Regions from separate parts of the Oryzomicrobium terrae genome, predicted to be linked through region 3. Evidence: predicted binding sites of a transcription regulator. Region 3 holds the regulator's gene; each other region holds the start of a gene.

Region 1 (10,316 bases), 170 kb from region 3:
CCCTTCCTGCGTGCAGCGGCGCCCCTTGAGGGCGCCGCGTCTTTTTGTGGGGCGCCGCCGGCCACCCCGTGAAAGTCCGCGCCAGTAGCCGAGTTTCACGGGGTAGGTCTGGAACGCCGCGCCAATACTTGGTTTCAGAGATGCATGCTCGGAGCGCCTTTATTGGCGCGGGGTTTGGCGGGGCAAGGTTGTTGCAGGCGAGTGCCTCTGCATGGCTGCGCCTGCGCAGCGCCGGGGCGTCTCCTGGCTGGCGCAGCCATGTGCCCTGTCCTGGGCCACCCGTTTCCACTCGTGACGGCTCCGGCCAAACGCGCCGATTGCCACCACTCGACTTTGGTGCCCAGGCCGCATTGCCGGAGCTAGGCAATGATTACTGATTGTCCTGCTGCTTTGCCTGATTCTGGCCAAGAGCTGCCTCTTAACGATTTTTCCTAAAACAGACATTCGCATAGATGGCAATTGAATAACTGGCGCAAGTACAATCGCAAGCTAACCGGTTTCAATTTATTGCTGATATTTCATATGCCAATCTGCAAAATTTGCTTGAGGGATTTTAAGAGTCTTCGATTTAAATCGTCCCGTGTCTGCGTTTGTGGTCGATGTACGAATGATCTGAATAGTTATAAAGAAGTCGCGGAATTTTCCTATCAAGCTGTACGTGAATTGCTACTCAGAGGGGTTCTGCGCAGAGCAACTATGGATGTTAGCTCAACAGCTACCCCGCAATGGAAGCAGAATGCCGCGGAGCGAATTCTAGGTAATCTTGAAGCGGAGGTTGATCGTGCATTGCCGCAGTGGCTCAACAAACTCTTGGCGGATGGGTCAAATAGAGACAAGGTATTTAAAATCATCCGTGCACATCGCCGCGGTCTTCTTCACTTTGATCGACCGCATCGCTGGGGCTACCCAAATAACTGGAAAGATGTAGCTCATGGAATTAGGAAGCTAGATAGATTTTCTTGCGTTTCCTGCTCGGCAAGTAATGTAGAACTGCATGTGCATCACATTGTGTATGCATCGAATTTTGGAACACATCAGAAGACGAACCTTGTGACCTTGTGCCGAAAATGCCATGAGAAAGAGCATGAGCGAGTTTTCGACTTTGGAGAAAACATGTCGTCATCCGATGAAATTCCAAAAGCCTAACTGTTCGTTCGAGGCTACCTGCAGGAAAGCTGTGCAGATGCCTTAACTAGCCATTGAATAGCAGCTTTTTCCGTAAGCGAACTTTCGCTTTGGATCGAATCCAGCCATCGCTCAGAGCCCCAAACCAACAACGCCCGCCGGGATGCGGCGGGCGTTGTCGAGCGAGCGTGGGGCTAGCGGGCTGGCCCGCCTACTCCCCCGGCCGTTCCAGGCGGCGGCGCATCACCCGGTTGAAGGGGGCGATGAATTCCGGGGCGAACTGGTTTTCGCAGGCGTTGATTTCGGCCACGGCGCGCAGGGTCGAGCGGGCCAGGCCCCGATCCTTGTGTTTGAGCATGACCGCCTCGAAGGCGTCCACGATGGCCAGGATCTTGGCGCCGGGGGCGATGGCGCCGTTCTTCAGGCCGTGGGGGTAGCCGCGCCCGTCGGGCATCTCGTGGTGCTGGGCGACGATCTCGGCCGCCGCCTGCCAGCCGGGCATGCGCGCCAGTAGGCCGGCGCCGTCTTCCGGGTGGCGCATCAGGGCCTGCCGTTCGGTGTCGGTCAGACTGCCCGGGCGCAGCCACAGGGGGTCGGGCAGCAGCATCATGCCCAGGTCGTGCAGGTACACCGCCGCTTCCAGCTGGGCCGGGGGCACGGGCTGGCCGGCGTCGGCGTTGATGTCCAGGGCCAGGTCGCGCTGCCGCTCGGTGCGCCCGGCGTAGCGCGGCGAGCGGGCTTCGAAGCGGTCCGCCAGGGAGCGGAAGAACTGCAGGTCGTCCTGTTGCGGCCCGGCGGGGGCGGCGGGAACGGTGGGAGTTCGGGGCGCCGGCGGCTCGTCGCCGTCGTCGAGGTGGGTGGGGCGAAAGCCGGTGACCTGTTCGATCACTTCCAGGGCGAGGGCCGGGATCTGGGCGGGGGGCGCGCCGGCCAGGCGTTCCAGTCCGGCGATCAGGGCGGGCAGGCGCAGGTTGCCCGGGGCCGTCTGGGTGTCACCCCGGACGAGGGCTTCCACCGTCAGTTCGAGCCGGTCCAGGGCGAGCAGGACGGTTTCGGCCATAGCGCCGTCGAAGGGCATTTCCTTGGCGCGCACCCGGGCGAGCAGGGTTTCCAGGGGGTGGGCGATGGCGACCCCGGGAGCGAAACGGCAGAGGGCCGCATCGCCCTTGAGGTTGTGCAGGGCGCGGAACAGGCTGGCGACTTCGCCCGCATCGTCCGGTGCCCGGCGCAGCCGGTGCACGTTGCCTTCCACCGCCGGCACCAGATCGGTCAGGGCGTCGGCGAAATCGTGGAACGAGGACTCGTCCGGCGGTAGGGCAAACAGGGCATCGGCAGCAAACATGGGGCGCACCAGGTGGGAGCATGACGGCAGAGCGGCGGAGCGGCCAGTCTAGGCGATTGTCATCGCCACAGCAAAACCTGGGGGCCGGCGGTCGGCCGCCGGGGATGAAAGGGGCCCCGACCCGGGGCGGGTCAGAATCCCGCCGGATGGTCGGCGAGAAAGGCGGCCTCTTCCGCCGTGGTGGTGCGTCCCAGGGCGGCGTTGCGGTGGGGGAAGCGGCCGAAGCGCAGGATCACCGCCCGGTGGCGCCGGGCGTAGTCCAGATAGCTGTCCAGGGCCGGGTCGGCGGCGGCCAGCGCGGTAAACAGGGCCTCGGCCCGGGCTTGATCGGCGGCGTCTTCGCTGTGCTCGAAGGGCAGGTAGAGAAAAGCGCGGGCCACCGGGGCCAGGCACTGATCCTCGCCGGCGGCCAGGGCCGCCTCGGCGACCCGGCGCGCCGCTGCGTCGCTGGCGAAGGCCCGGGCATCGCCGCGGAAGAAGTTGCGCGACAGCTGGTCGAGCACGATCACCAGGGCCAGCCGGCCTTGGGCCGTGGCGTTCCAGGCCGCCAGTTCGCCGCGGACCGCGGCCTCCCAAACGGGCAGGAAGCGCGCCCGCAGCGCCGCGTCGAAGTCCGCCCTGCCCATGAACCAGGCGCGCCGCGGCTGGCGACGCTGCGGATCGTCCCGGGGGCCGAACCAGGCGTCGAGCACCTCGTCGGGGTGGAAAGGGGGGCGGCAGGGCGTGGTGGGAAAGTGCGGGTGGGCGAGGGCCGGGGGCGGTGTCTGGGGAGGTGTGAAGGCGTCGTTCATGGGTCCTGTGCGCCCTGGCACCAGCGAGGTGCAGAAGCGGTCCTTGTGTCGTCCTTAACTTGGATCAAGTTAGGCGATGGCGGTTCGGTAGGAAAATTAGCACTGGTTAATACAGCTCTGGAGCCGCCGTCCCGGTTGGCTCCCGGAGATGCCCGGATTGGCGTCTCCGCCAGGCCCCGGGCATTTGCCCACGGGGGGCGGAGGCGGCGTTGCGCAACAGACAATATTGAGGAGTTTGGCATGGAAACCCTGGCCCCAGAGTCCCTAGCGGCCATCCCGTCGGCCCCGTCCGCCGCGACGGCACCGACCGGCATGGCCTGGCAGGACCGCTATCTGTTGCAGCTTGCTCCCATGGATGACATCCACCGGGAGTTCGTCTCCCTGGTCAACGCCCTGCTGGTCGCCCCGCTGGAGGCCGACCTGCTGCCCTTGATGGATGCCCTGGTCGAGCATACCGAGCGGCACTTCGCCATGGAGCAGCGCTGGATGGAGGAATCCCACTTTCCCCCCACGGCCTGCCACGAGGACGAGCATACCAAGTCCCTGGCCGTGGTGACGGCGGTGCGCGACAAGGTCGCCGCCGGCGACGCCGCCCTGGGTCGTACCCTGGCCCGGGAACTGGTGCCCTGGTTCGACAACCACGTGGCCAGCATGGACTGGGCCCTGGCCACCTGGATCGCCCGCACCGGCTACGCCGCTGCCGCATAAACATCCTGCAACAATTTGTAGGCCGCCGGTCACCGGGGGGCACAACAGGCAACGGGCAGGGCCGCTAGACTCGATGTCATTCCATAGACAACCCGAGGTCTGCCATGTCGTCCCTGTTCGTTTCCCGCTTCCTTGCCGTTTCCTGCGCCGCCCTGGGGCTGGCGGCAGGGACGGTTCACGCCGATAACGTCCGCTCCGCCGTTGGCGGCGGCTTGGGTGGCGCCGCCGGTGCGGCGGTGGGCCAGGCTGTCGGCGGTTCCACGGGCGCGGTGCTCGGCGGCGCGGTCGGCGGTGCCGCGGGCGGTGCCATCGCCACCCCGGGCCGTCATCAGACCGGCGCCGCCATTGGCGGTGCCGTGGGCGGCGCCAGCGGCGCGGCCGTGGGCAATTCGGTGGGTGGCAAGGGCGGTGCCATTGTCGGCGCCGGGATCGGCGGTGCCGCCGGTACGGTGGTCGGCCGCGAGGTCTCGGCCAACAGCCAGGGCTACCGGGGCGACGACGGTTACTACCGGGGTAAGGGCAAGAAGGGCAAGCACCGCCACGGCCACGCCCATGGCCGGCACTGAACGGTTTTCACCCCGCTACCGGCCCCGCCCCCGTGGCGGGGTTTTCGTTGCGGGTTCGGGCGTCGCTACGTTTCTCCCCGCCGGGAGAGTACACTGCCAGCCCTTTTCCCTTTTTAGCGGAGTCCGCCATGTCTGAAACTGGCCTGATCATCGACGAACTGACCCTGGGTACTGGCGCCACGGCCAAGGCCGGCAACATGGTGGTGGTGCATTACACCGGTTGGCTGACCGACGGCACCAAGTTCGATTCGAGCAAGGACCGCAACGAGCCCTTCCAGTTTCCCCTTGGCCAGCGCTACGTCATCTCCGGTTGGGATGAAGGCGTCCAGGGCATGAAGGTGGGCGGCGTGCGCAAGCTGACCATTCCGCCCGAGATGGGCTACGGCGCCCGTGGCGCCGGCGGCGTGATCCCGCCCAATGCCACCCTGGTATTCGAGGTGGAACTGCTGGCGGTAGCCTAAGTCCCACGTTGCACCCTCCATCCCCTTTGAAAGCATAGTCATGAACGATACTAAACGGCCGGGCGCCTGGAAGCGCGGCGGTTCCGGCCGCACCGGTAGCGGCACGCGCGGTGGCGCCTCCCTGGGCGGCTGGCCGGTGAAGGGGCTGGAGCGTCCCGGCAGCGATAGCGGCGGCCCCCGTGGCCCCCGCGACGACCGCCCGCCCCGCGGCGACTTCGGTGATCGTCCGCGTCGCGATTTCGCCGACCGTGGCGACCGGCCGAACCGGCCCTACGGCGAACGGGACGACCGCGGCGACCGTGGCCAACGCTCCCCGCGCCCGGAAGGAGATCGGCCGCGCAGCTTCGGCGACCGCCCGCCCCGGGGGGATTTTGGTGACCGTCCGCGTCGGGATTTTGCCGACCGTGGTGACCGGCCGAACCGGCCCTATGGCGAACGGGGTGATCGTCCTCCGCGCCCGGAAGGGGATCGGCCGCGCAGCTTTGGCGACCGCCCGCCCCGGGGCGACTTCGGTGACCGTCCGCGCCGGGATTTTGCCGACCGTGGCGACCGGCCGAACCGGCCCTACGGCGAACGGGGTGACCGTCCTCCGCGCCCGGAGGGGGATCGGCCGCGCAGCTTCGGCGACCGTCCGCCCCGGGGTGATTTTGGCGACCGTCCGCGCCGTGATTTTGCCGACCGTGGTGACCGGCCGAACCGGCCCTACGGCGAACGGGGTGACCGTCCTCCGCGCCCGGAAGGGGATCGCCCGCGCAGCTTTGGCGACCGCCCGCCGCGGGGCGACTTCGGTGACCGTCCCCGCCGTCCCTTCGACGACCGCCCGCGCCGCGACTTTGCCGAGCGCGGTGGCGACCGTCCGTCGCGCCAGGGCGAGGAGCGGCCGCGTGGTTTTGGCGACCGTCCCGCCCGGGGCGAATACGTGGAGCGCCCGCGCCGGGAGTTTTCCGACCGGGGCGAGCGGCCGAACCGGCCCTATGGGGACCGGGGTGATCGTCCTCCGCGCCCGGAAGGCGACCGCCCGCGCAATTTCGGCGACCGTCCGCCCCGGGGCGATTTCGCTGACCGCCCCCGTCGCGATTTTTCCGACCGCCCTGACCGGGGTGACCGTCCCCCGCGGGACGTTGCCGATCGCCCCCGCCGCGATACCCGGGGTGACTTCCGGGACGACCGTGGCTATGGCGACCGGGCCGAGCGTGGGCCGCGTGGTGAATTCGGCAGTCGTCCGGAACGGGCGCCGCGCCACGAGTTCCGCGATGCCCCCCTGGAAAGCCGCGCCCCGCTTGAATCTCCCGAGCGGGTCTTTGAAGATGAAGGACTGGTGCGGGTTTCCAAGCTGATGGCCGAGCGGGGCATCTGCTCCCGCCGCGAAGCCGACGCCTACATCGAGCGCGGTTGGGTGTTCGTCAACGGCGAGCGGGTGGCCGAGCTGGGCACCCGGGCCGATCCCAACGCCGAGATCACCCTGTCCAAGGAAGCCCGGCGCAACCAGGAGCAACAAGTCACCGTGCTGCTCAACAAGCCGGTGGGCTACGTCTCCGGCCAGGCCGAGGACGGCTACGAGCCGGCCATCGTGCTGATCCGCCCGGAAAATCGCTGGTCCGAATCCGGCGGCCCGGCCTTCTCGCCGGCCCACCTGCGCGGCATGGCGCCGGCGGGGCGGCTGGATATCGATTCGGTGGGCCTGTTGGTGCTGACCCAGGACGGCCGCGTCGCCCGGCGCATCATCGGCGCCGATTCCGAGGTGGACAAGGAGTACCTGGTGCGGGTCGAGGGGCAACTCATCGACAACGGCCTGGCCCTGCTCAACCACGGCCTGGAACTGGACGGCGACCCGCTGGAACCGGCCCAGGTGGAATGGATCAACGACGACCAGCTGCGCTTTGTCCTGCGCGAAGGCAAGAAGCGCCAGATCCGCCGTATGTGCGAGCTGGTGGGCCTGAAGGTGGTGGGCCTGAAGCGGGTGCGCATCGGTGGCGTCAAGCTCGGCAACCTGCCGCCGGGGCAGTGGCGCTACCTGGAGGAAGGCGAGGCCTTCTAAGCCCAGTCTTCACCGGCGCGCAGCACAAGCCGCAAAGTAGAACGGGGAGCCCTAGGGCTCCCCGTTCTGCTTTGCCCGCACCGGTGGCCGGTGCGGGCGTTCTGCTAGGTGCAGAGACTTAGTACACGTCGTGCTGGGTGTTGAAGACGTTGAACTTGCCGGTGGGGGTGATCAGCTTGGGATCCTTGATCACGGCCTTCAGCTTGCGCGTCTTGTCGTCCACCACCACGATCGCCGACTGCTGGTTCTTGGCCGACCACACCGAGAACCACACTTCGTCGCCGGCCTGGTTGTACTCCGGCTGAACCACCCGCTTGGCGCCTTCGCCCAGGCCCGCCCATTCGGCGATGGGCAGGGTTTGGAAGCCCTTGTCCGGGTTGGTGGTGTCGAACACGGCGATGGACTGGCTGTTGGCGGCGTCCGGGTTGAGGGCGGTATCCACCCACAGGTTCTTCGACTTGGGATGGGTCTTCACGAACAGCGAACCGCCGCCCTGGCCCTTGAGGGAATCCACCACCTTCCAGGCGTACTGCTTGTGCTTGACCGGGTCGGTGCCGATCAGGGCGATGGATTCGTCGCCCAGGTGACCGGTGGCCCAGACGGGACCGTACTTGGGATGGACGAAGTTGGCGCCGCGGCCCGGGTGGGGGATCTTGCCCACATCGACGATGGCCACCCGCTTGTCGGTCTTGGTGTCCACCACCACCACCTTGTTCGACTGGTTGGCAGCGGTGAGGAAGTAGCGGTGGGTCGAGTCCATGCCGCCGTCGTGGAGGAAGCGGGCAGCGGGAATCTCGGTGGTGGTCAGGTTCTCGATGTCCTTGTAGTTCACCACCAGGATCTTGCCGGTCTCCTTCACGTTAACCACGAACTCGGGGTTGAAGTGGGAGGCGACGATGGCGGCCACGCGGGGTTCCGGGTGGTACTCCTGGGTGTCCACGGTCATGCCGCGGGTGCCGACGATCTTGAGAGGCTCCAGGGTGTCGCCCTTCATGATCACGTACTGGGGCGGCCAGTAGGAGCCGGCGATGGCGTACTTGTCCTCAAAGCCCTTGTACTTGGAGGTTTCCACCGAGCGGGCTTCCAGGCCGACACGGATCTCGGCCACGTTGTCGGGCTTTTCCATCCACAGGTCGATCAGGTTGATCTTGGCGTCGCGGCCGATCACGAACAGGTAGCGCCCGGAGGACGACATGCGCGAGATGTGCACCGCGTAGCCGGTCTTGACGATGTTGATGATCTTCTTGGTGTCGCCGTCGATCAGGGCCACCTCGCCGGTGTCGCGCAGGGTGGTGGAGAAGATGTTGTTGATGTTGTAGCTGTTCATCTTCTTGGTGGGCCGTTTTTCCGGCGGCACCAGTACCTTCCAGGTGCCCTTCATTTCGGGCATGCCGAATTCGGGCGGCTGCGGCGGGGTCTGCTGCACGTAGCGGGCCATCAGGTCCACTTCGTCGTCGGTCAATTCGCCCGAGGTGCCCCAGTTGGGCATGCCGGCGGGGGAGCCGTACTTGATGAACACCTTCAGGTATTCGGAACCCTTTTCCAGGGTGATGTCCGGGGTCAGGGGCTTGCCGGTGGCACCCTTGCGCAGCACGCCGTGACAGCCGGCGCAGCGCTCGAAGTAGATCTTGCGGGCCTTGTCGAACTCGGCCTTGCTCATCGGCGGGGCCTTGGGATTGATGTCCTGGTACATCTCCACGTTGGCCAGGGGCGAACTGCCGGCGTGGTAGCGCACGTCAGCCGGGTCCATTTTCGGGTCGGCGGCCTGGGCGGTGCAGGAGAAGGCGGCGGAGATGGCCAGGGTCAAGGCCAGCGACGGGGCACGGAAATGCGTCATGGAGGACTCCTCTTGTAAGTTTTGGAGTGATTGCCCGGTCCGTGGATGATGGGCCGGTGGTATGACTGCTGTGCGGCGAAGTGCGTTTTTATGTGCCATGCCATGGCCATGGTCGGCAATGTCAGGCGGATGGAGCGAAATGCAGAACCGTTATAGCCCTTTGTCCCCTCCCTTGCCAAGCGCTGTTCTACCTAGTGGGCGATGAGGCGCGCCAGAAGGAGGCCGGCCGCCAGGGTGACGGCAAAGCCCAGTTGCAGCCGGGCCGTGGCGCCGAGCAGCCGGTTGTAGACCGGGCCCGGCGGGGTTCGGCGGATTTCGCCGAGCAGGCGCAGGGCCTGGGGGAATTGCAGCCAGGGCAGCAGCAGCCACAGGCTGGGCTGCCCTGTCAGGGGCATCATCAAGGGCAGCAGGGCAAACGGCGTCAGCATGAGGGCGCCCAGTACCGCCAGGCCAAGGCGGCGGCCGCCGGCCACCACCAGGGTGCGCTTGCCGGAGCGGCGGTCCTCGGCCTCGTCGCGCAGGTTGTTCACCGTGATCACCGCCGCCGCCAGGGTGCCGAGCAGGTGGGCCGCCAGCCAGGCGGCGGCCGGGATGTGGTCGAGTTGCAGGTACACCGTGCCGCCCACCGCCGCCAGACCGAAGAACAGCCAGACGAATACTTCGCCGGTGGGCGAATAGGCGATCGGCCGGGGGCCGTCGGTGTACGCCCAGCCGGCGACCAGGGAGGCCAGACCGAGGGCGACGATGGGCCAGCCGCCGACGGCGACCAGGTAGATGCCGACGAGAAAGGCCAGGGCGAAGGCGCCCCAGGCGGCGTTGCGCACCTGGCGGGCGGTGAGCCAACCCTGGGCGCAGGCGCGGGGCGGTCCGAGGCGTGCGCTGGTGTCGGCGCCGCGCAGGAAATCGCCGGCGTCGTTGTGCAGGTTGGTGCCGATCTGGATCAGCAGCGCTCCCAGCAGGCAGGCCAGGGCGGGCAGGGGCCGCCAGCTGCCGGTCACGGCCCAGGCCAAGGCCACGCCGAGCAGCACCGGGGACAGGGAAACCGTCAGGGTGCGCGGGCGGAGCGTCGCCCACCAGCGGGCGAGGGGATGGAGGCGGGAAGCGGCGGCGGGTGGGGCGGTGACGGACATGGGGCGAAGGGTAGAGTGCCCGACAGGGGCGTGATCTGGCACGATGGCGGCCTAGGCGAAGAAGAAAAGGAGATTGCCATGAAATCTGCCCTCGTTGCGGCATCCTTCACCTTGCTGGCCTTGGGCGGCTGTGCCGCGAGCGGCCGCGGGGCGCCCGATGGCGATGTCCTGCCCCCGCCGGCCGGGCTGATGGAAACCTACTGGAAGGCCGTAGAACTGGACGGCGCGCCGGTTCCCCCCGCCGACGGCCAGCGCGAAGCCCATCTGGTGCTGCGCGCCGAGGCGGCGCCCGGGGAACGGGGCGCTAAGGACGGCGTG
Region 2 (10,316 bases), 1.4 Mb from region 3:
AGAAGATGGACAAGGACAACCCGGTCAAGCTGGCCTTCATGCTCGAAGACCACAAGGTCGATCTGGCCGACCAGGGCGGTTGCTGGGCCACCTGCCACAACGACGCGCGCACCATGCCCGACGGCAAGGACGACAAGAAGACCAAGTACGTCAAGGACGGCAACCTGGCGTCCGGCAAGTACTACGACCTGATCCAGTGGACCTCCAAGGGCAAGAGCCACGACGGCTACGTGGCCGACAAGCGGGTCATGGAAGGCGGCAAGGGCCTGGTCGAGGCCAAGGGCGAGCAGAAGGGCGACACCTGGACGGTGACCTTCACCCGCAAACTGGCCCCGGGCGGCGAGGGCGACGTGACCCTGGCCCCGGGCAAGGCCTACAACTTCGGCTTCGCCATCCACGACGACTACACCGTGGGCCGCTTCCACCAGGTCAGCTTCGGCTACACCCTGGGGATCGACACCAAGGGCGATATCGTCGCCGCCAAGCAGTAAGCGGCGTAGTGCGCGGCCGCGCACCGGCGGCGGCCGCTGCCCGCCCCGTGGAATCCCGCGCCAGTCGCGGAGTTCCACGGGGTTTCTTTTTGTGCGCCAGGCAGTTGGCGTTGTGGCCGGCGATTCCGGCACGCCGGGCCGTCCCGCCGGCTGGCAGGCGGGGTTGCCCGGATCGGCCGGGGAATCCCCTAGCGGGGCCTGTGGCCGGCTTGGCCCGTATTCCCCCGGGTAGCGGCCAGCCGGGCGGCCGCCAGGACGCGCCACGGGGCGCTGCCGTAGCCGCCCGCCACGTCCCGCTCCAGGGCGCTCCAGGCCGGATCGTCCGGGTCCAGGCCCAAGGCGGCGATGAACGGGGTTTCCACCACTACGAATTGCCGGCCGTAGGGCAGCAGGTAGCGGCCTGGTGCCGCCGCCAGCGCCAGGCGGGCCTCGGCCAGGCTGGTGCACCAGTGGTTGAGCAGGGCGGCGCAGGCCGGGGCGTACCAGAACCGCCCCATGTCGCTGCCTGGACGGGCGTTGCCGGCCAGGACGGTGCGGGCGTGGTCCCAGTGGGTAAAGCCGGCCTCCACCGCCACCAGGTTCAGGCAGCGGGACAGGGAGCAGCCTTCGCCAGTCGGCCAGCGCCGCTGCCGGGCCGTGGCCTCGGCCCGCGCCAGGGCAGCTGGCTCCCGCGCCGCCAGGGCCTTGCGCAACAGGCGGGCGCGCACCTTCAACTCCTCGACGGGGGCGGTCATCGCGCGGCTCCAAAGGCCAGGGTCGGGTGGCCGCCATCGAGTACGCCGTACTGGCGCTGTTCAACGCCGGCGCGGGTGTCCGGATGAGGCAACCAGTAAAACGGCGGGGGAGGCTCTGCCGCCAGGTCGTCGAGTACCCGCCGGGCGAAGTCCCGGGCAGGCTCGGCGCGGCGCAGGGCGTCGTCCAGGTAGCGGGTGAGGGGCGTATCCGCCAGGGCGGCTCCGTGGCGCAGCCGGGCGTTGTCCAGGATGCCGCTCTGCACCAGGCCCGGGCACAGGGCGTGCAGCGTCACGCCGGAATCCCGGGTTTCATAGTAGAGGCCTTCCAGCAGGCTGAGCAGGGCCGCCTTGGTGGTGCGGTACAGGGGCGCCCCGGGGTAGGCGAGCAAGGCCGCCGCCGATACGGTGACGATAGCGCTGCCTCCGGCCGCCTCCAGATGGGGCCACCAGCTGCGCAGGGTGTGAAGCGGCCCCAGGGTGTTGACCGCCCAGGCGTGCTGCCAGTCCTGGGCGCTGGCGCCAAAAACCGAGCCGGGCGCGGCGATGCCGGCGTTGGCGAAGAGGTAGGCGAGGGGGCGGCGGGCAAAGGCGGCGGCAATGCGCTGCATTGCGGCGGCGTCGCTGACGTCGGCCTGGAGGGCGGTGATGCGGGGGGCGTCGCGGAACGGCGGTGGCGCCCAGTCGATGGCGATGACATCGTTGCCGCGGGCGGCGAGTTCCTGGCTGAGGGCGAAACCGATGCCGGAGGCGGCGCCGGTGACGACGGCGAGTGACGTGGTCATGTGAACGGTCCTATTCGCTATTCGGCGTCCCGCTGCGCCAGGCGAATCGGTGGGTCACATCCACGATGCGATGAGAAGGGTGAGGGCCTCTTGTGCGGGAGGGCGCCCCTTCGCGCCCCTGAGGGGGCGGATTCTAGCGGCATGGCCGTGGGCGGGGCAAGAACCGCCGAACCCCGCGCCGGACGGGCATCTCCACGATGCCGCTTCGGAAAGCAAAGCCTGGTGCGGATCTTCAGGGAGATGGCCTGAAACACCGCGTCAGTCGGGCGTCTTCAGCGTATTAGTCCGGAAGGCCGCGCCAATATTGACTCTGCAAGGGTGCTGCCCCCGAAGCCGCGCCAGTGCTCGGTTTCGGGGGAGGGGGTCAGGCGGTGGCGTGTTGCGCCGCGGCCAGGGGGGCGGCGTGGTGGCCGTTCTCTTGCGTCGGGGCCCGGTCGTCGCACGGGTCGAACCAGGTGCAGCATTGCCGCAGGTTGATCACCCCGCCCACCACCAGCAGGGCCGGCGGCTTGACGTGGTCGAGACGGATGCGCTCGGGCAGGGTCGCCAGGGTGGCGGCCACCACCCGCTGGCGCACCGTGGTGCCCTTTTCGATGGCGGCGGCCGGGGTGTCGGCGGGCAGGCCGTGGGCGATCAGTTGGCGGCAGATTTCCTTGGCCGCCGCCACCCCCATGTAGAACACCACGGTCTGGCGCGGCCGGGCCAGGGCGGTCCAGTCCAGATCCACCGTGTTGTCCTTGAGGTGGCCGGTGGCGAACACCAGGGTCTGGGCATGCTCCCGGTGGGTGAGGGGAAAGCCCCCGTAGGCGGCGCAGCCGGCGGCGGCGGTGATGCCCGGCACCACCTCGAAGGGGATGCCGTGGCGGGCCAGGACTTCGATCTCCTCGCCGCCCCGGCCGAAGATGAACGGGTCGCCGCCCTTCAGGCGCACCACCCGCAGCCCTTCCTGGGCCAGCTTCACCAGCAGGTGGTTGATGTCATCCTGGGGAAGGGAATGGTTGGCCGATTCCTTGCCGACGAACACCCGGCGGACGGTGGCCGGGGCCATGTCGAGGATGGACTCGCCGATCAGATGATCGTAGACCAGCACGTCGGCGGCGCCGATCAGGCGGGCTGCGCGCAGGGTCAGCAGCTCCGGATCGCCGGGGCCGGCCCCCACAAGGTAGACCTTGCCGGGCTCGATGGCGCGGCGGGTATTGGGGTCATTGGGCAGGAGCTTCATTCAATGGACTCTCTCTCGGGCGTCAAAGCATACGTCGGGAGGCAGGGAACAACAACACGAAACCGCTGCGCCGGTGCCCGCGCAACCCTCGGCGGGCCGACGCGGACGTCATGGCCGGAGTTTGCCCGGATGGCCCCGTCCCTCCTTGATTCGGGTCAAGGAGGCTCGGCGCCGCCACGATCAGAGTAGGGTTATGGCCGGATGTGCTCGTCGCTCCGCGTAGGCGGCGGGTGTCGCACCGGGATTCTACCGGGCTGTCATCCGCTTCGATCCCCGTTTTCCCTGCTTGTTCTGCTAGCGTTATGCCCATCCCGCCCTTTTTTCCGGAGCCAAATGCCGTGACCGAGGCGATCGCCGTTTTTTCCCGCCCCAGCGCCCCCCGGCGGCTGGCGGCGGCCCTGTTGCTGACCGGTCTGTGCGCCGCTTTGCTGGCCGCGCCACCTGCCCGGGCCGCCGCCGAGGCGGGGGTAAGCCCCGCCCCGGCGCGCCGCGCCGAAATCATCCGCATGGTCCGCCAGGATTGCGGCTCCTGCCACGGCATGACCTTCAAGGGCGGCCTGGGGCCGGCCCTGACCCCGGAGGCCCTGGCCGGCAAGCCGATGGAATCTTTGGCCGCCACCGTGTTCTATGGACGTAAGGGGACGCCGATGCCGCCCTGGAGCAGCATGTTGAGCGAGGCGGAGGCGACCTGGGTGGTGCAGCAGCTGATGCGCGGATTTCCCGACTCAGGCAACTAGATCGCGGCCGACGGCGCAAGCCGGCGCGTCGCTGTCCCGTCGTTGATTTTTTTCGGGGCGGTCCGGCAGGGCGGTTGCACGGGAGCAACCTCCACCCGGAGAAAGCCCATGAACCTGGACGATATCCGCCGCGGCATCGAACGCCGCTTCGATTGCCGTTGCCGCATCACCGCCACGCCGATCCGCTCCTACCCGGGCCACTCCCTGGTCTCGGTGGTGTTCGACACGGTGATCCTGCCCCGCACCTGGGAAGCTTTCCTGCACATGGCCGACGAACTTTCCGGGGCCATCGTCGACTACCTGCGCAACGAAATCGGCCTGTCCGACGGGGTCGAGATCGACGTGGACCACGCCGCCCGCTTCGCCCATCTGTCGCTCCTGCCGGTAGGCATGGGCGAGGTGGTGCCGGTGCCCGACGCCCCGGAGTACTTCGAGCGCACCCATCAACTGGCCATCTTCCACCGGGGAAAGCACACTGGCTGGCGTGCCCGTATGCCCTGAGGCACGGTGTTGCCGCCTGGCCGCCAACGTGCCAAGTTACCGTCGCCGTACCAAACAAAACGCCCTGCCGGATTGGCAGGGCGTTTTGTTTGGGGCGGGGCTGTGCGGGTCAGTGCTTCATATGGCCGTGGTCGCTCATCGGTGCCATCGGTGCGGCCGGGGCCGGGCGTTGCACTGGAGCCTCCACCTTGAGGGTCGAACCGTCGTCGAACTTGAGGGTGACCGGCACCTGGTCGCCTTCTTTCACCGGTTGCTTCAGATCGATCAGCATGATGTGGTAGCTGCCCGGCTTGAGGGCGGCTTCACCGCCGGCCTTGACCTCGATTTCCTTGACCGGGCGCATCTTCATCACGCCGTTGTCGTTGATGTGGTTGTGCAGTTCGACACTGGCAGCCACGGGGCTTTCCGCCGCCACCAGCTTGCGGTCGGTACTGCCGGCGTTCTTGATGGTCATGAAGGCGCCGGTGACCTTTTGCGTCGGCGGCACGGCGCGCACGAAGGGGGCGCTGACGGACAGGCCGGCCGCATCGGCGGCGAAGGCGGCGGGGGACGCGGCGCTCAGGGCGGTCAGGCCGGAAGCGAGCAGGGTGAGCAGCAGACGCATGGGGCAATCCTCACAAGGTGAACGGCGAAAGAATCAGCAGGGGTAAGCGGGGATAAACGGGACGATGCGGGGTGGGCGGCTCACGAGGCCGCCGGGATCAGCCGGCGCAAGGCGGCGGCCACCGCGTCGGGCGGGGTGCCATGGGGCAGTTGGGCGGCGAGCTTGCCGTCGGACCCGATCAGGTACAGCACCGAGGTGTGGTCCACGCTGTAGCCGGCATCCTCGCTGCGCCCATTGCCTGGCGCTGGCGCCGCGGCGGGGGCGGCCGGCTTCTGCACGGCGTAATACACGCCATAGCGCTTGGCCACCTCGGCGATGGCTTCGGGGCTGCCGGTCAGTCCGCGCAGGCGGGGGTGGAAGAAGCGGCTGTAGGACTTGAGCTGTTCCGGCGTGTCCCGGGCCGGGTCCACCGAAATGAACAGGGGCTGCACCCGGGCCTGTTCGGCCGGGGTCAGGGATTCCAGGGCGGCGCCCAGGGTAGCCAGGGAGGTGGGGCAGACGTCCGGACAGAAGGTGTAGCCGAAATACACCACCACCACCTGGCCCCGGTAATCGGCCAGGCGCACCGGGCCGTCGGCGGATTGCAGGGTGAAATCGAGATTTCGGCCATCGCCCGGCGGGCTACCCCGGTCGGGCCGGCCGGGTTGCCACGCGACCAGGGCGGCGATCACTGCCACCAGCAGCACCAGGGTGGCGATCATTACCCGGCGGGCGGCGGGATCGTGGGCGGTATTGTGGGCGGGTTCGGGCGTCGGTGCGGTCATGGCGGTCAGTGGCCGTTGGCGGCGGTGCCGCCGGTGGCGAAGCGGAAGGGCACAGCCACGGTGCGGCCGGACTGGCGCAGGTTGGCCGTGGCGCGCCAGGTCATGGGGCCGGTGACGCACACCGGGATGGTGGCCGGGCCGCGGAAGACGGTGGTGCCGGCGAGGGCCGCGGCACCCGCCGGGGCGGCGGCAAGAGGCGCCGGGTTATAGCCCATTTCCATTTCCGCACCGGTGAATACCACGGTCACGTCATCCGCTGCGGCGCCGGCCAGGGTGGCGGTCAGTTGCATCGGTTGGCCCGGCTGCAGGTCGCCGCCGGCATCGGCGCGGGCTTCCAGGGTCAGGGTGCCGCCGCCGGGCAGCTCGGCGCGGCAGGCCTCGCGGCCCAGGGCGCACTCCTGGTCGGGCAGGGCCACGTCGGGCTGTTGCAGCAGCAGGGGAGCGAAGCGCCAGGCGGCCACCCCCAGGGCGACCACGGCAGCGAAGATCACCAGGTCGGTCAGGCCGGAGGAGCGGGGCAGGATGCGGATCATGAGGGCAGACGAGGTTAGGGCGACCGGCGCAAGCAACGGTACGGAAACTGGATGCGGGGCCAACGGCGCGGTAGCGGGGCGGCAGATGCAGCTGGTGCAGCCCAGTGCACACCGTGTCGCAAAGTGTACGGACGGCGGGGGGCGGTGTCACCCGTTTCCCCGGGTTTGCCGCTGCGGCCGATTGTCGCACCGCCCCGGCCCGCAGCCGTTTGCCGCGGATCAAAAACCCGGCGCGGGAGGGACCGGCGGCCCGGGGCGGCCCTCGTGGCCGCGCCCCATCCCGGGTATGCTTGCCCCCATCGTTTCCGGAGTCTGCGTCGATGCTTGAAATGCCCCTGGCCAGCCGTCCTGCGGCCGATTCTTCCCCAGCCTGTTCCACCTATCCCACCGATTTCGCCGGTTCCATGGCCCTGACTTCGCCGATGCGCCGCCGTCTGCTCGTCGCCCTGGGGGGCGTGAGCGTGCCAGCCTTGTGCGGCGTGTCGGCCCTGGCCCTGTTCGGCTCTGCCGAGGCCCAGGCCGCCACCCTGGACAAGGCGGCCCTGGACGACTTGTTCAGCACCCCGGTGACCGGCCTCGACGGCAAGCCCGCTACCCTGGCGGCCTACCGGGGCAAGCGCCTATTGGTGAATTTCTGGGCCACCTGGTGCGCTCCCTGCCGGCGCGAGATGCCGGAGCTGACGGCCCTGGCCTCCGCCCGCAAGGATCTGACCGTGGTCGGCGTGGCGGTGGAGGAGGAGCTCAAGGGGGTGAACACCTTCCTCAAGTCCATGGGCGTCTCCTATTCCAACGTGCTGATCCCGCCCATGGCCGGGCTGGGCTTGATGCGCCGCCTCGGCAACAGCGTCGGGGGGCTGCCCTATTCGATCATGATCGAGGCCAACGGCAATCCGCTGCTGGCCAAGGTCGGCGCCGTGACCCGGGACGAGATCGAAGCCAAGCTGCCCCGCGGCTGATCGCCGGATCGCTGATCGGTTTGGCCGTGGTGACTGAAGTGCAGGTTGCCACCCCAGCAAGGTCTCGCCAGCGGCATCCGCCGTGCCCGGCGGGTGACTGGTAACATGGCCAAAGTCCGCGCCTGGCGCGGGGTTTGACCGGTATCAAGCCCGCTCGCCGATCCCTTTGCGTCGGGGTGGGGCTTTGCCGACAATGCCCCCCAGACCGGGATTGTCACCGGCGCGCCGATTTGTACGATTGCACGATCTGGTACCCGCCGCGCGGGGGCCAGCCACCATACTGAGGGAGGCATCGATGAAGGGGATCTGCCTGTATCCGGGTAGCCGGAAAATCGCGCGGCAGGGTGCCGCCGGACCATTCACCACCTGGGCCATCCGGATGCGCCGGACCGGCCAGGCCGCGCTGCTGGCGGCGCTGGCCGCCGGCTTGGCCGCCTGCGCCGCCCCCGGGCAGCCCCTGCGCGGTACCGGCGACCTGGGATTGGTGGTGGAGCGGGCCTCGGGCCAGCTGACCCTGGTGGACACCACCGCCCGGGCCCCCTACGCCCAGGTGGCCGGCCTGGGCGACCTGTCCCACGCCTCCGCCGTCTATTCCCGGGATGGGCGCTACGCCTACATCTTCGGCCGCGACGGTGGCCTGACCAAGGTGGATCTGCTCACCGCCGGCATCGCCAAGCGCGTCATCCAGGGCGGCAACTCCATCGGCGGCGCCGTTTCCCAGGATGGCACCCTGGTGGCCGCGGCCAACTACGAGCCGGGCGGGGTCAAGGTGTTCGACGCCAAGACCCTGGAACTGGTGGCCGACCTGCCCGCCGAGTACACCGCCGCCGACGGCAGCAAGAAATTCTCTCGGGTGGTGGGCATCGCCGACCTGCCCGGGCGGCGCTTCATCTATTCGTTGTTCGACGCCGATGCCATCTGGATCGCCGATCTGTCCGACGTGAAGGCGCCCAAGGTCACCAAGATCGGCAAGATCGGCCACCAGCCCTACGACGCCCTGATCACCCCGGACGGCCGCTACTACCTGGCCGGCCTGTTCGGCGAGGACGGTATCGCCAAACTCGACCTGTGGCAGCCGGACAAGGGCGTGGAGCGGGTGCTGGCCCACTACGGCCGGGGCGAGGAAAAGCTGCCGGTGTTCAAAATGCCCCACCTGCGCGGCTGGGCCGTGGCCGGCAACCGGGCCTACCTGCCCGCCATCGGCCGCCACGAGGTGCTGGTGGTGGACCTCACCACCTGGAAGGAAGTGGGCCGCATCCCGGTGGCCGGCCAGCCGGTATTCGTCATGGCCCGGCCCGACGGGCGCCAGGTGTGGGTGAACTTCGCCGTGCCCGACTACAGCCGGGTCCAGGTGATCGATACCCTGACCAACACCATCGCCAAGACCCTGGAGCCGGGCAAGGCCGTGCTGCACCTGGAATTCACCCCCCGGGGTGAGCAGGTGTGGATCTCGGCCCGGGACGACGACAAGGTGGTGGTCTACGACACTGCCACCTTCGCTCCGGTGGCCACCCTGGCGGCCAAGTCGCCCTCCGGCATCTTCTTCACCAGCCGGGCCAACCGGCTGGGCTTCTGAGGCGGCGGCGTGAGCGTTCCACCCCTGGGCGGTTTGGGCGGGAAGCGGGCCTCGCTGGGGGCGCCTGACGGTACGGTGGCGGCCTCCGGCGCGCCGGGCGGGGGGGGCACCCCTGCGCCCGATTCCCTGGACTTTCGCCTGCTCAACGACTTTCAGCGCGACTTTCCCCTGTGCGCCGCGCCCTACGCCGAGTTGGCCACCCGCCTCGGCGTTGTCGAGAACGAGGTGCTCAAGGCCCTGGAGGGCCTCAAGCGCGCGGGCAAGATTTCCCGGGTCGGCGCCGTGTTCGCCCCCAAGCGCATCGGCGCCTCGACCCTGGCCGCCGTGGCGGTGCCACCGGAGCAACTGGCGGCGGTGGCGGAGATCGTCAACCGCTTTCCCGAGGTGAACCACAACTACGAGCGGGAACACCGCTACAACCTGTGGTTCGTCGCCACCGCCGGTTCCGAGGGCCGCCTGGCCTCGGCCCTGGCCGCCATCGAGTCGGCCGTCGGCCTGCCGGTGCTGCGCCTGCCCTTGCTGGCCGAGTACCACATCGATCTGGGCTTCGGCCTGGGGGCGCCGGGCGCGTTGGGTGGGGCGGAATTGGCTCCGGCCATGGCGCGGGCCCCCGCGGCCCAGCCCTTCGTCCCGCCGCGTACCCTGGACGAGGGCGAACGCCGGCTGGTGATGGCCTTGCAGGAAGGCTTGCCCCTCTTCATCCGCCCCTTCGCCCTGCTCGCCGAGCGCATCGGCAGCGACGAGGCCGCGGTGATCGCCCGCATCCGCCAATGGGTGGACGAGGGCATCATCAAACGCTTCGGCGTGGTGGTACGCCACCACGAGCTGGGCTACACCGCCAACGCCATGCTGGTCCACGACCTGCCCGACGCGGCCGCCGACGCCCTGGGCGAGCGCCTCGCCCAGGAGCCGGCGGTGACCCTGTGCTACCGCCGTCCCCGGGTGCTGCCGGACTGGCCCTACAACCTGTTCTGCATGATCCACGGCCAGGACCGGGCCACGGTGGAAGCCACCATCGCCGACCTGCGCGGCCGCCTCGGCCTGGAGGGCTACGCCCACGCCGTGCTGTTCTCGCGCACCCGTTACAAGCAGACCGGAGCCCGCTATGCCTGACCCCGTGCCTCCTTCGCCCCCTTCATCCGCCGCCGCCCCGGAAACCTCCCGGCGCGGCGCGTTCACGCCGATTCCCCTGGACGACCTGGACCGGGCCATCCTGGCCCGCCTGCAGGGCGATTTCCCACTGAGCGAGGCGCCCTTCGCCGAGGCTGCCGCCGCCCTGGGCTGTGACGAGGCCACCCTGATCGCCCGCATCGAGCTTCTGCTGGAGGCCCGGGTGCTGACCCGCTTCGGCCCCCTGTTTCAGGTCGAGCGCATGGGCGGCGCCTTCGTCCTGGCCGCCCTGGCGGTGCCGGAGGA
Region 3 (10,316 bases):
GAGTAGCGGGTGCGCTGCCGGTCGGCACGCAGGTAGCGGTCGAACACCATGGCGATCACCCGGACCAGCATGCGCCCCGGGGGCAAGACGGTGATCCACTTGTCGTCCACCTTGACCAGACCCGCTTCTTCCATTTCCTTGAGGTCGTCAAGTTCGGCGGCAAAGTACTTACGAAAATCGATCAGGTGGGCAATCTCGATCGACTCCAGGGACAGCTCGAAGTGGCACATCAGGGCCTGGATGATCGAGCGGCGCAGGATGTCGTCGGCGCTCAATTCCAGGCCGCGCAACACCGGCAACTGGCCGGCATCGAGGCGGTCGTAGTACTCGTCCAGGGTACGCACGTTCTGGCTATAGGTGGGCCCCACCTTGGCGATCGACGAGATGCCGAAGGACAGCATGTCGCAGTCCGCATGGGTCGAATAGCCCTGGAAGTTGCGATGCAGCCGCCCCTGGCGCTGGGCCACCGCCAGCTCGTCATCGGGCTTGGCGAAGTGGTCCATGCCGATGAAGACATAGCCGGCCTCGGTGAGCTTCTTGATCGCCAGTTGCAGGATCTGCAGCTTGGCATCGGCGCTGGGCAGATCGGCTTCGAGAATGCGCCGCTGCGGCTTGAAGTGGTGCGGCAGGTGGGCGTAGTTGTAGATCGACAGGCGGTCCGGGCTCATCGCCAGGACCCGCTCCAGGGTGCGGTTGAAGCCCATCACGGTCTGGTGCGGCAGGCCGTAGATGAGGTCCATGGAAATCGACTGGAAGCCGTTGGCTCGGGCCGCGCTGACCACGTTGGCCGTTTCTTCCTCGGACTGGACCCGGTTCACCGCCACTTGGACGCGCTCGTCGAAGTCCTGCACGCCGATGCTCATGCGATTGAAGCCCAGTTCGCCGAGCACAGCGACGGTTTCTGCATCCACCTTGCGCGGGTCCACCTCGATGGAGAACTCGCCGCCGTCGAGTAGTTTGAAGTACTTGCGCGTCAGCCCCATCAACTGGCGCATTTCGTCGTGGGAGAGGAAGGTTGGCGTACCGCCACCCCAATGCAACTGGGCCACGTCACGGCTGCCGTCCAGGTATTCGGCCTGGAGGGCCAGCTCCTTGCCCAGGTACTTGATGTACTTGGCGCTACGCCCGTGATCCTTGGTGATGATCTTGTTACAGGCGCAGTAGTAGCAGATGGTATTGCAGAAGGGGAGGTGGAAGTATAATGACAGCGCACGTCCGGCCGCGCTCATCGGGCCGCCCACACCACCGATCTCGCGCTTCCCCAGCCACGCTTTGAGCGCATCGGCGTCAAAGGCTTCAACAAAACGGTCGGCCGTCGGATACGACGTATAACGCGGCCCGCTGATATCGAAGCGCTGAATGATCTCAGGATCGAAGACGACGTTGGACGCGTTGGAAGTTGGGGAGAGCGGGGGCGCCATTGCAGGGTAAGATGAGGGTTGTTCCGTAGTATTCATTGTATGGAACAGATTCACGTTGACCTGGATCAAACCGCAAATTGCCTAGGGGCAAAGTACTGGATATGTCCGAAAACCGGGCTTTGAAAACCGTCAATCTTTCGGTCATCAAGACCGCTTGTTCCAACTGCAATCTCCGCGAGTTGTGTCTGCCGCTCGGGCTGAATTCGCTGGAGATGGCCAAGCTGGAGGAGATCGTCTCGAACCGCAAGCGGGTCAAGCGCGGCGACCTGCTCTACCGCGCCGGCGAGCCCTTCGAGGCACTCTATGCGATTCGCAGCGGCTTCTTCAAGACCGACGTGATCATGGAGGATGGCCGGGATCAGGTCACCGGTTTTCAGATGTCCGGCGAGTTGCTCGGGCTGGACGGCATCAGCAACGAAAACCACTCCTGTAACGCCATCGCCCTGGAAGACAGCGAAGTCTGCCTGATCCCCTTCGACCACTTGGAACGCCTGTCACGCCAGGTGCCGACCCTGCAGAACCACTTTCACAAGGTGATGAGCCGGGAAATCGTGCGCGACCACGGGGTGATGATGCTGCTCGGCACCATGCGTGCCGAGGAACGTCTGGCCGCGTTCCTGCTCAACCTGTCGCAGCGCTTCGTCGCCCGAGGTTATTCCCCTGCCGAGTTCTACCTGCGCATGACCCGGGAAGAAATCGGCAGCTACCTGGGCCTCAAGCTCGAAACCGTCTCCCGCTCCTTCTCCAAGTTCCAGGAAGAAGGGCTGATCGCGGTGCAGCAGAAGCACATCCGCATCCTCGACATCCCGGGCCTCAAGCGCCTGATGAACCACGGCCAGGGCTGACCCCGGCCCCGGCCGTTCATCGCCTGCCCGGGCTCACCCCGGCATGGGGGCGCCGCGCCGGGTCGCCATCCGTTCGCCCAGCCCCCGCGCCACCGCCGCCGGCAGCACCCGCTTGGCCAGGGGTAGCAACTGCTCGGTTTCCAGGGCGATGTGCTCCCGGTAGAGGGCCGCCAGGGCAGCCACCGACTCCGCCGACAAGTCCGCCGCTCCGCCGGCCAGCAACTTGCCCAGATGGTCGAGCATCGCGTCCCGGGCCACGTCCATGCGCCGATGGTCCGCCAGCAAGCGTGTCACCAGCGCCGCCACCTCGTCATCCTCGCCGGTTCGGCCGGCCACTGCCGCGTGCAGGGCGGGAAACAGATCCACCTCCTCGTCTTCGTGGTGATGGGGGGCGGCCACGGTGAAATAGCGCACCACCCCCTCGATGGCCTGGCGTGCCGCCGCATCCACCCCATGCCGGGGCAGGTGCTCGACCAGCCGTTCCAGGGTCTTCAACTGGGCCTCGATGCGGCCGTGGCAGGCATCGAGCATTTCCAGGGGTTCGTCAAAGGCCGGAGCAGCCGGACCGAGAAGGGAAGCGGACATGGAACGCACTTTCAGGACAGAAACAGGAAAAAGCCCCAGGGATTGCGGCTGAGCGCCACCGAGACGATGTAGGCGAAGCAGCCCAGGGCGAGAATCAGGAACAGCACCCGTACCGCCTTGGTTCGCCCCCGTTTCAAGGCCACCGTGCCGCACAGGATGTAGGCGATGAGCCCCAGCACCTTGGCGGTGAGCCAGCCGGCGACGAAGGGGTACTGGCCAAGCAGCGCCGCCAGGCTCAAGGCGCTGGCGAGCAGCAGGGTGTCGACGACATGGGGAAGGATGCGCAGCAACCGGGCCTGAAGCAGGGGCGAATCGGCCAGCATGAGCCCGCCGCGCAACAGGAAGCCGAGACCGGACAGAGCCACGCAGGTGACATGCAGGTGTTTCAGGATCAGGTAGGCGGTCGGCATGGTTAGGTGGCGGCAAGGGTTTCGTCCATGCGGCGGCGTTCGCTGCGGTACAGCCGCAACGCCCCCAGGAGGTTCAGGGCGAGCACGGCAAACGCCGCCAGCAACAGGGCGCCGGCCGGCAGTGCCAGCCACTGGGGTTGCAGCGGAGCCATCAGCAGCAACGCCAGGGCGACCAGATGGACGTTGAGATGGCGCAGCATGCCGGACTCCGGCAGCAGGCGCTTCATGTTGGGCGGAATCACCCGGCCACGCCCCCGGTTCTGCAGATCAAGCCAGATCAGGAAGGGCACGATCTTGTAGAGCATGCCGCAAATCACCGGGACGAAGCCCCCCGCCAGGGCCAGGATGCCGACCCACAGCGGTAGCCGTTCCCGCCCCAGGCCAGTCGCCTCGCCCACGCCCCACAGGGCCGCGGCCAGGGCCAGGCCAAGCAGACCAAGACGCCAGAAGCGCTGAGTCGGATCGCCCCAGGGGCGGCGACTGCGCCGCTGCAAGCCGAGGGTGGCCAGGCAAAAGCCGAGGGCCGCGGCACCGAGCAGCAAGGCGAAGATCGCCCCCGCCCCTTGGCCGGCCTCGGCGTCACCCCACACCACCCGGCCGGTCCAGGCCAGCAGCAGAACGGTAAGCAGCGGCGCCAGACCTCGGACGATCCAGGAAGGATAGCTCGGGGTCAGTTGGAACATCGGCACCACTACCAGGGAAACCCCGACCAGCAACCCGCCGGCCCAGCCGAACAGCCCCCAGCCGGCGTGCAAGGTCGTCACCAGAATTACCGGCGGGCTGGCCAGGCCGGCCAGGCCACTCACCAGCCACACGCCCAGCACCAGGGTCACGACCAACGCAGGCAGGGTCAGATGCAGCGCCCCCACCGTGCCCACCAGGGCAAGGCGCTGGCGCAAGGCGATCAACCCCGCCACGGCGAAGGCGCCGACGCCCAGGGCGAGACAGATGCCGGCCACCAGAAAGGCCCATGTGCCCGCATTGAGAAACGCCGCCACCAGCGACAGGGCCCCCAGGGTGATGATCCCGTGCACCAGGGGCACCAGGCGCCGTTGTCCGGGCAGCGCCACCCCGGCGCCTACCGGCAGGAACTGCACCAGGGCACCGAGCATCACCTGCAGCATGAAGCCCGCGGTCAGACAGTGAGTCACTGCCAGGGCCTCGCCGGTCCAGCGCGACGCGAGCACGCCCCCCCCTCTCACCAGCATCAGCACCCCGGCCAGCATGCCGAACAGGGGCGCCGTGAGGAAAAAGCGCAACGGCAGGTGCAGCGGCGGCGCCTGGTCGTACGACAGGACGTTGGCAGGGGAACGGGCCACCCGGGTTATCCGATCACTTGCGGAAGATGCGCACCACCACGAAACCATCGTCGCTATAACTGGTGTCGTGGGTGAAGCCGTTCATGGCCAGGGCGTTGTAAAGGGGATAGGGCTCCCGGGGCAATACCAGGTGCAGGGACTGGCCCGGCCCGATGTCATCCAGGGCCGCCATGGTGCGGACGAAGGGTTCGGGGGGTTCCAGGTCGCGGGCGTCGATGACCGGCCCGTCGAGGGCTTCGAGGTTCAATTTCATGGCAAGGCCCCAGGTTGGGGAAAAAGAAGGAAACCGGGATTGTGCCGGGTGCAGGCGCTTACGCGCCACTCTGCAATGAGGCCGTGCAACGCGGCAGCAGTTCCGCGGCTTGCCCGGCCAGTTGGGCATCGCACATCGGATAGAGGATGTTCTCTTCCTTGAGGTTGTGCTGCTCCATGAGGATCAGCAGGGTGTCGGCCTCGCCGAGAAACGCATCGCCGTCGTGGTCGGCCAGGGCCTGGCGGGCGTTGGCCACCAGGCCACGCATCTGCACGTGCTCGTGGCGCATCACCGCCGTCGGACCGCCGGTCATGCCGGTAGCGCTCTCGAAAGCAGGGAAGAGCTGCTCTTCCTCGGTGGCGAAGTGCGCCAGCAGGTCGGTGGAAAAGGTATCGAAGGCGGCTTCGGCAGCCGGCCAATCGCCTGCGGCGGCGGCTTTTTCGGCGACCGCGAAGGCTTCGTCGCAATGCCGGTGGTGGCTGGTAAACAGCCCGGACAGGGAAGTCGCGGCGGCACTCCCTGGAGCGGCGGGAACAAACGATGGGGTGGCGGACATCTCGGTTACCTGGCTAGAAAACATGCCACGGATTCTCGACAGGCCCCGCCCCCCGCGCCTTGATAGCTGTCAAAAGCCCGAGGGCCAGGCGCTCTACCCGGCCAAGACCAAGGCGTGGCGCGCATTTCCACGAGGCCATGCTGGAGAACCGCGCCCAGCCTCGCGTTTCAGGCATACCGGCTGAAAAACCAATAGGGACGCGGGGTTTCAGGCAGGCAGCCGTGAGAAAAGCCGCGCCCCAGGCCCCCGCCGGCCCGCGCCAAGGAAGCGGAAGTCCGTGTGCCGGGCGCTTCAGGCCGCCAGGATGGGACGCTCGCCGGTCATCAGGTAGTGGATCAGTTCCTTCACCGAACGGATCTTGTCGCCGAAGGGCAGGCTGTCGGCGCCGCGGAAGAATAGCCCCTTCTGCACATCGCCGCGCATTGCGGCCGCCAGCTGGCTGTCGATGCAGAACTGGCCGAACTTGGCGAGACCGTCGCGCAAGCCACATTGCACCAGGCAATCCCAGGCCAGGGTGCACTTGTGCTCGCCGCTGGCGGCGGCCTGGAGCTTCTCTTCGCGCTTCAGGTACTTGTCCAGCCAGGGGGTGCGCACCGCCCGGGCCGGCAGCCCGGCGCAGCTCATGAACTCGACCACGTCCTCGGGCCGGGCCCCGGCCAGCACCTGCTTGAAGGCGAGGTCCGCGTCGCCCTCCTCGGTCACGGCAAAGGCCGAGCCGAGCTGCACGGCGGAGGCGCCGAGGGCGAACAGGTGCCGCACCTTCTCGTGGCTGTTGATGCCACCGGCAGGTATCACCGGGATGTTTTCCGATTCGATGCCCAGTTCCTTGTAGGTCTGCAGCACGCCGGGAATCACGGTTTCGAAGGCGAAGCGGGGATCGCCCAGGTCGGCCTGGCGCGCCGCCCCTAGGTGGCCGGCAGCATGGGCCGGATGCTCGATGACGATGGCGTCGGGCAGAACGTTCTTGCGCATCCATTTCTTGAGCACCAGGGCCACCCCGCGCACATCGGAGAGGATCGGCAGCAGGGCCACGGTGGGATGGTCCCGGGTCAGCTCGGGCAGTTCCAGGGGCAGGCCGGCGCCCATGACGATGGCGTCGGCGCCGGACTCGCAGGACTGGCGGATGCAGGCCGCGTATTCGGACACGGCGCGCATGACGTTGACCGCAACCAGGCCGACGCCCCGGGCCATTTCCTTGGCGGCCTGGATCTCCCGGTCAAGGGCGATCAGGTTGGCCCGGTCGATCCGAGCCTTGTCGCGGCAGCGCCCGGTTTCTTCCATCAAGTCGGGATGATGGCGGCGCAGGTCGACGCTGGCGATGGTGCCCACCGCATTCTCCCGGGCCACCGCCCCAGCCAGGCGATGGGCGGAGATCCCCACCCCCATGCCCCCCTGGACGACAGGGAGCAGGGATTTGCCGCGGATCTTGAGGGAAGGGGAATGCAGGGACATGACAGGGACCGGCCGATGAAGAGCGGCGACGATAGCACAGCCCCCCAGCCCCCCTTTGACCTAGGTTAATCCTGGTCGGAATCCCTGTTGGCCAAGGGCTGCACCACGTGCGGTGCGGGCCAACGCCCCGCCGGCCGGCCCTTGCAGAAACGGGCGCGGCGGCGGTCTGAATCCGCCGGATTCAGGATTCCAGCACGTAAGTACCCGGGGCCGCCCCCAGGGCAGGATAGGCCCGGTGCGGCTTGGGCGGGGCCACGCGTTCGCCGCAACGCTCGTCCAGCCAGGCCACCCAGGCCGGCCACCAGCTGCCTTCCTGGCGGCTCACCCCCTCCTGCCAAGCTTCGCTGGACTGGCCGTGGCCGACGTCGCCCATCCAGTAGGCTCGTTTGGGGGGATCCACCGGCGGATTGACGATGCCCAGGATGTGGCCGGAGGTGGACAGGACAAAGCGCATCGGCGCCGGAATGTGGCGCCGGATGTGGAAGCACTGCCGCCACGGGGCGATGTGGTCGTCCTCGGCGGTCACTGCGAACAGGGGCTGGACGATGCGCGTCATGTCGAGGGGCTCGCCGGACAGAGTCATGGCGTCCTTCTTGATCAGGTTGTTCTTCAGGTACATCTCGCGCAGGTAGTAGCTGTGCATGGCCCGCGGCATGCGCGTGGTGTCGCTGTTCCAGAACAGCACGTCAAAGGGCGGCAGCGGCTCGCCGTAGAGGTAGCTGTGCACCCAGTAATGCCAGATCAGGCTGTTGGAGCGCAGCATGCGGAACGAGGAGGCCATGTCCTTGCCATCCAGGTAACCCTGCTTGGCCATTTTCTGCTCCAGCCACTCCACGGCCCCCTCGTCGAGGAATACTTCGATATCGCCGGGACGGGCGAAGTCGGTCAAGGTGGTGAGGGTAGTCCAGTGGGCGACCGGCACCTTGGCGGGGTCCCCATAATGGCGGTTCGCCCAGGCCAGGTAGGCGGTCAGGCCGGTGCCGCCGATGCAATAACCGATGGCGTGCACCTGAGGCACTTTGGCAATGGCGGTCGCCGCCTCGATGACCTTCTGGTAGCCCTCTTGCAGGTAATCGTCGAAGCTGACCTCGGCCATCTCGGGCGTGGGATTCTTCCAGCTGGCCAGGAAGACCGTGAAGCCCTGGCCCACCAGATAGCTGACCAGGCTTTTCTTGGCGTTCAGGTCGAGGATGTAGAACTTGTTGATCCAGGGGGGAAAGATCACCAGGGGGATGGCGCGCACCTTGTCGGTGGTCGGGGTGTACTGGATCACCTCCACTAGACGGTTGCGGAACACCACCTGCCCAGGGGTCGTGGCCAAATCCTTGCCCACGGCAAAGGCGTCCTCGTCCACCATGCGGATATTGCCCGCCCGGATATCCTCTAAGTAATGCTGGAAGCCGCGCGCCACACTCTCGCCATTCGTCTCGGCAAACTTGCGCAGGGCTACCGGGTTGGTCCAGAAGAAATTGGTCGGCGCCATGGCATTGAGCCACTTGCGCAACCAGAATGCGGCCCGGCGGCGCTCCTTGTCCGACAGCCCCGGCGTCTCGAAGTACATGTCCTGGAGACGGTGAGTGATGGCCAGGTAGGTTTCCTTGGCGATATCCCAGGTCGGCACCTCGGCCCAGGCCGGGTCGGCAAAGCGGGCATCGCCCGGCTCCGGCGTTACCACGTCGGTGGATGGCAGCCCCCAGGCACGGCGCATGATGTGGGCCTGTAGCGCCAGGGCATCGCCGGAAAGGCAGGTCAGCACCCGGGTCAACTCCTGGGGATGCAACCACCAGGCGATCTGGGCATTGAGCAGCGAGGTGGTCACGCCAAAAGGATCGAACTGCTGCGCGAGCTTTTCACTCAGCGTCTCAAAAGGACTGAGCCCGCGCAAATCCACCGTGCAGTGTTTCTGGGAGGAAGGTTTGGGAGTGGTCATCGTTATGCTCCGCGCAGACGGCCGCGCCGATTCGGCAATCGGTCTGGCCGATAGCGGTTCTCTATCTAAAATGGAAGGCAGCAGGTGGATATACCATAAATCCATGCTAGCGCCATGGCTTTAGCCTGCATCACGCCAAGCCCCGCGCCCAGCGCGGAGTTTGGCCCGTTTCAACGCTTTTCGCCCAGGGGCGAAGGGCGTACGATAGAAGGCGAATAACCCCGAATAAGTCATTTTGCGGAGGCACCATGTTCAAACACATTCTGGTCCCCACGGACGGTTCCGAGCTGTCCCAAGAGGCCGCCAAGCGCGCCATCGGTTTCGCCAAGGAAATCGGCGCCCAAGTCACGGCGTTCTACGCCAAGCCCGAATACCCGATCACCTACTACGGTGAAGGCGCTCTGATCGACCCCACTACGCCGGAAAAATTCGCCGAACTGGCGGAGCAGCAGGCCAAGGAATTTCTCGCCGGCGTAGCCGAACTCGCCCAGGCTCAAGGCGTGACGTGCAAGACAGTGGCCGTCACCAGCGACGTCCCCTACGAGGCGATCATCGCCACGGCCCAGGATAGCGGCTGCGACCTGATCTTCATGGCTTCCCACGGCCGCCGCGGCATCTCCGGCCTGCTGCTCGGCAGCGAGACCAACAAGGTGCTCACCCACTCGACGATCCCGGTACTGGTATATCGCTGAGCGCGAAGTCACTGCACCATCAAAAAAGGGGCCCGAAGGCCCCTTTTTTATTTATACGCGAATGTCAGAGCCCGCCTTTCGTACGGGACTCTTCATTCACTTTCTTATTGAAATACCAAGCAAAGTACCCCGACATCAGGATAACGCCGACGATCACCGCCAGACTGAGCAGACCAACGTCGGTACCCAACAGTACTTGCCAAGCCATAACTCACCTCCCTGTTGTTGAAAAAACCCGGGGCCGTCCTGCTTATTGTTTTTGCGGCTCGGACTGCAGGTTTGCGGACATTGTGTCGGTATCCCACTCGCCAACCAGGCGCCAACTGGCCTCGGGATCTTCCAGCGTCAGATGGCGCTTGCCACTGGCCGGAGCGATGGCCTCCTGGAGCGACCCTACGTAAGTCCCTTTACTTTCGAGGGTCAGGGGAACCAACTGATCCTGGCCCCGACGGGTCGGGTGAACCAGGGTCAGGTTGATACTGGGCGGCAGCACCTCGTTCGCCCGCTGCGCCAGACGTACATGAAGGCGTAGGCGGTCTTCCGAAAAGGCCACCTCGGCGTTCAGGCCAAGTTCGCCGGCGCGGCGGTCGCGTCCGATGTCCTGGTTCACCGCCAAGCCGCGCTTGTAGTAATCGTCGGCAACCAAGCCATCATCGGATTTGATCGCCAGCCAGACGGTGATCACCCCAGCCACGATCACCAACAGCGGGCCGGCCATCAGCAGCCACGGCCAGGGCTCGCGAAACCAGGGTTTGCCGGACGTACGCAAAGAGAGTTCGCTCACAGAGATTGCCTTTATTGCATGAGGAAAGTGGTTTTTTCGTGGACCGCCACGGCCTTGTCATCGGCTGCT

Evidence for each region. The regulator FNR, encoded in region 3, switches genes on or off when oxygen is low (the NO sensors DNR and NnrR bind a similar motif). The targets are predictions, from matches to a motif close to TTGANCTAGNTCAA.
Region 1: OTERR_RS03390 (hemerythrin domain-containing protein) is a predicted target of FNR. The motif match lies at 3,313-3,326, and genes of this name have one in related genera.
Region 2: cobA (uroporphyrinogen-III C-methyltransferase) is a predicted target of FNR. The motif match lies at 3,375-3,388, and genes of this name have one in related genera.

Annotation. Positions count from the first base shown of each region.
Region 1 covers NZ_CP022579.1:736,119-746,434, forward strand. The annotation lists gene OTERR_RS03375 (HNH endonuclease) at 460-1,146, shown strand; gene OTERR_RS03380 (HD-GYP domain-containing protein) at 1,337-2,467, opposite strand; gene OTERR_RS03385 (DUF924 family protein) at 2,599-3,258, opposite strand; gene OTERR_RS03390 (hemerythrin domain-containing protein) at 3,499-3,966, shown strand; gene OTERR_RS03395 (glycine zipper domain-containing protein) at 4,071-4,532, shown strand; gene OTERR_RS03400 (FKBP-type peptidyl-prolyl cis-trans isomerase) at 4,661-4,993, shown strand; gene OTERR_RS16260 (pseudouridine synthase) at 5,034-7,031, shown strand; gene OTERR_RS03410 (nitrite reductase) at 7,150-8,868, opposite strand; gene menA (1,4-dihydroxy-2-naphthoate octaprenyltransferase) at 9,060-9,998, opposite strand; gene OTERR_RS03420 (META domain-containing protein) at 10,077-10,316, shown strand, end outside.
Region 2 covers NZ_CP022579.1:2,354,476-2,364,791, reverse strand. The annotation lists gene OTERR_RS10735 (ethylbenzene dehydrogenase-related protein) at 1-491, shown strand, start outside; gene OTERR_RS10730 (hypothetical protein) at 680-1,225, opposite strand; gene OTERR_RS10725 (SDR family NAD(P)-dependent oxidoreductase) at 1,222-2,007, opposite strand; gene cobA (uroporphyrinogen-III C-methyltransferase) at 2,372-3,229, opposite strand; gene OTERR_RS10715 (c-type cytochrome) at 3,568-3,966, shown strand; gene OTERR_RS10710 (hypothetical protein) at 4,075-4,467, shown strand; gene OTERR_RS10705 (copper chaperone PCu(A)C) at 4,577-5,071, opposite strand; gene OTERR_RS10700 (SCO family protein) at 5,152-5,835, opposite strand; gene OTERR_RS10695 (hypothetical protein) at 5,841-6,368, opposite strand; gene OTERR_RS10690 (TlpA family protein disulfide reductase) at 6,689-7,324, shown strand; gene OTERR_RS10685 (cytochrome D1 domain-containing protein) at 7,704-8,900, shown strand; gene ahbB (siroheme decarboxylase subunit beta) at 8,910-10,013, shown strand; gene OTERR_RS10675 (Lrp/AsnC family transcriptional regulator) at 10,006-10,316, shown strand, end outside.
Region 3 covers NZ_CP022579.1:904,868-915,183, reverse strand. The annotation lists gene hemN (oxygen-independent coproporphyrinogen III oxidase) at 1-1,421, opposite strand, end outside; gene fnr (fumarate/nitrate reduction transcriptional regulator Fnr) at 1,523-2,266, shown strand; gene OTERR_RS04200 (hemerythrin domain-containing protein) at 2,300-2,851, opposite strand; gene OTERR_RS04195 (SirB2 family protein) at 2,863-3,261, opposite strand; gene OTERR_RS04190 (hypothetical protein) at 3,264-4,580, opposite strand; gene OTERR_RS04185 (DUF2249 domain-containing protein) at 4,594-4,833, opposite strand; gene OTERR_RS04180 (hemerythrin domain-containing protein) at 4,892-5,389, opposite strand; gene OTERR_RS04175 (NAD(P)H-dependent flavin oxidoreductase) at 5,681-6,841, opposite strand; gene OTERR_RS04170 (PHA/PHB synthase family protein) at 7,023-8,771, opposite strand; gene OTERR_RS04165 (universal stress protein) at 9,020-9,463, shown strand; gene OTERR_RS04160 (DUF3149 domain-containing protein) at 9,528-9,671, opposite strand; gene OTERR_RS04155 (FixH family protein) at 9,714-10,247, opposite strand; gene ccoG (cytochrome c oxidase accessory protein CcoG) at 10,259-10,316, opposite strand, start outside.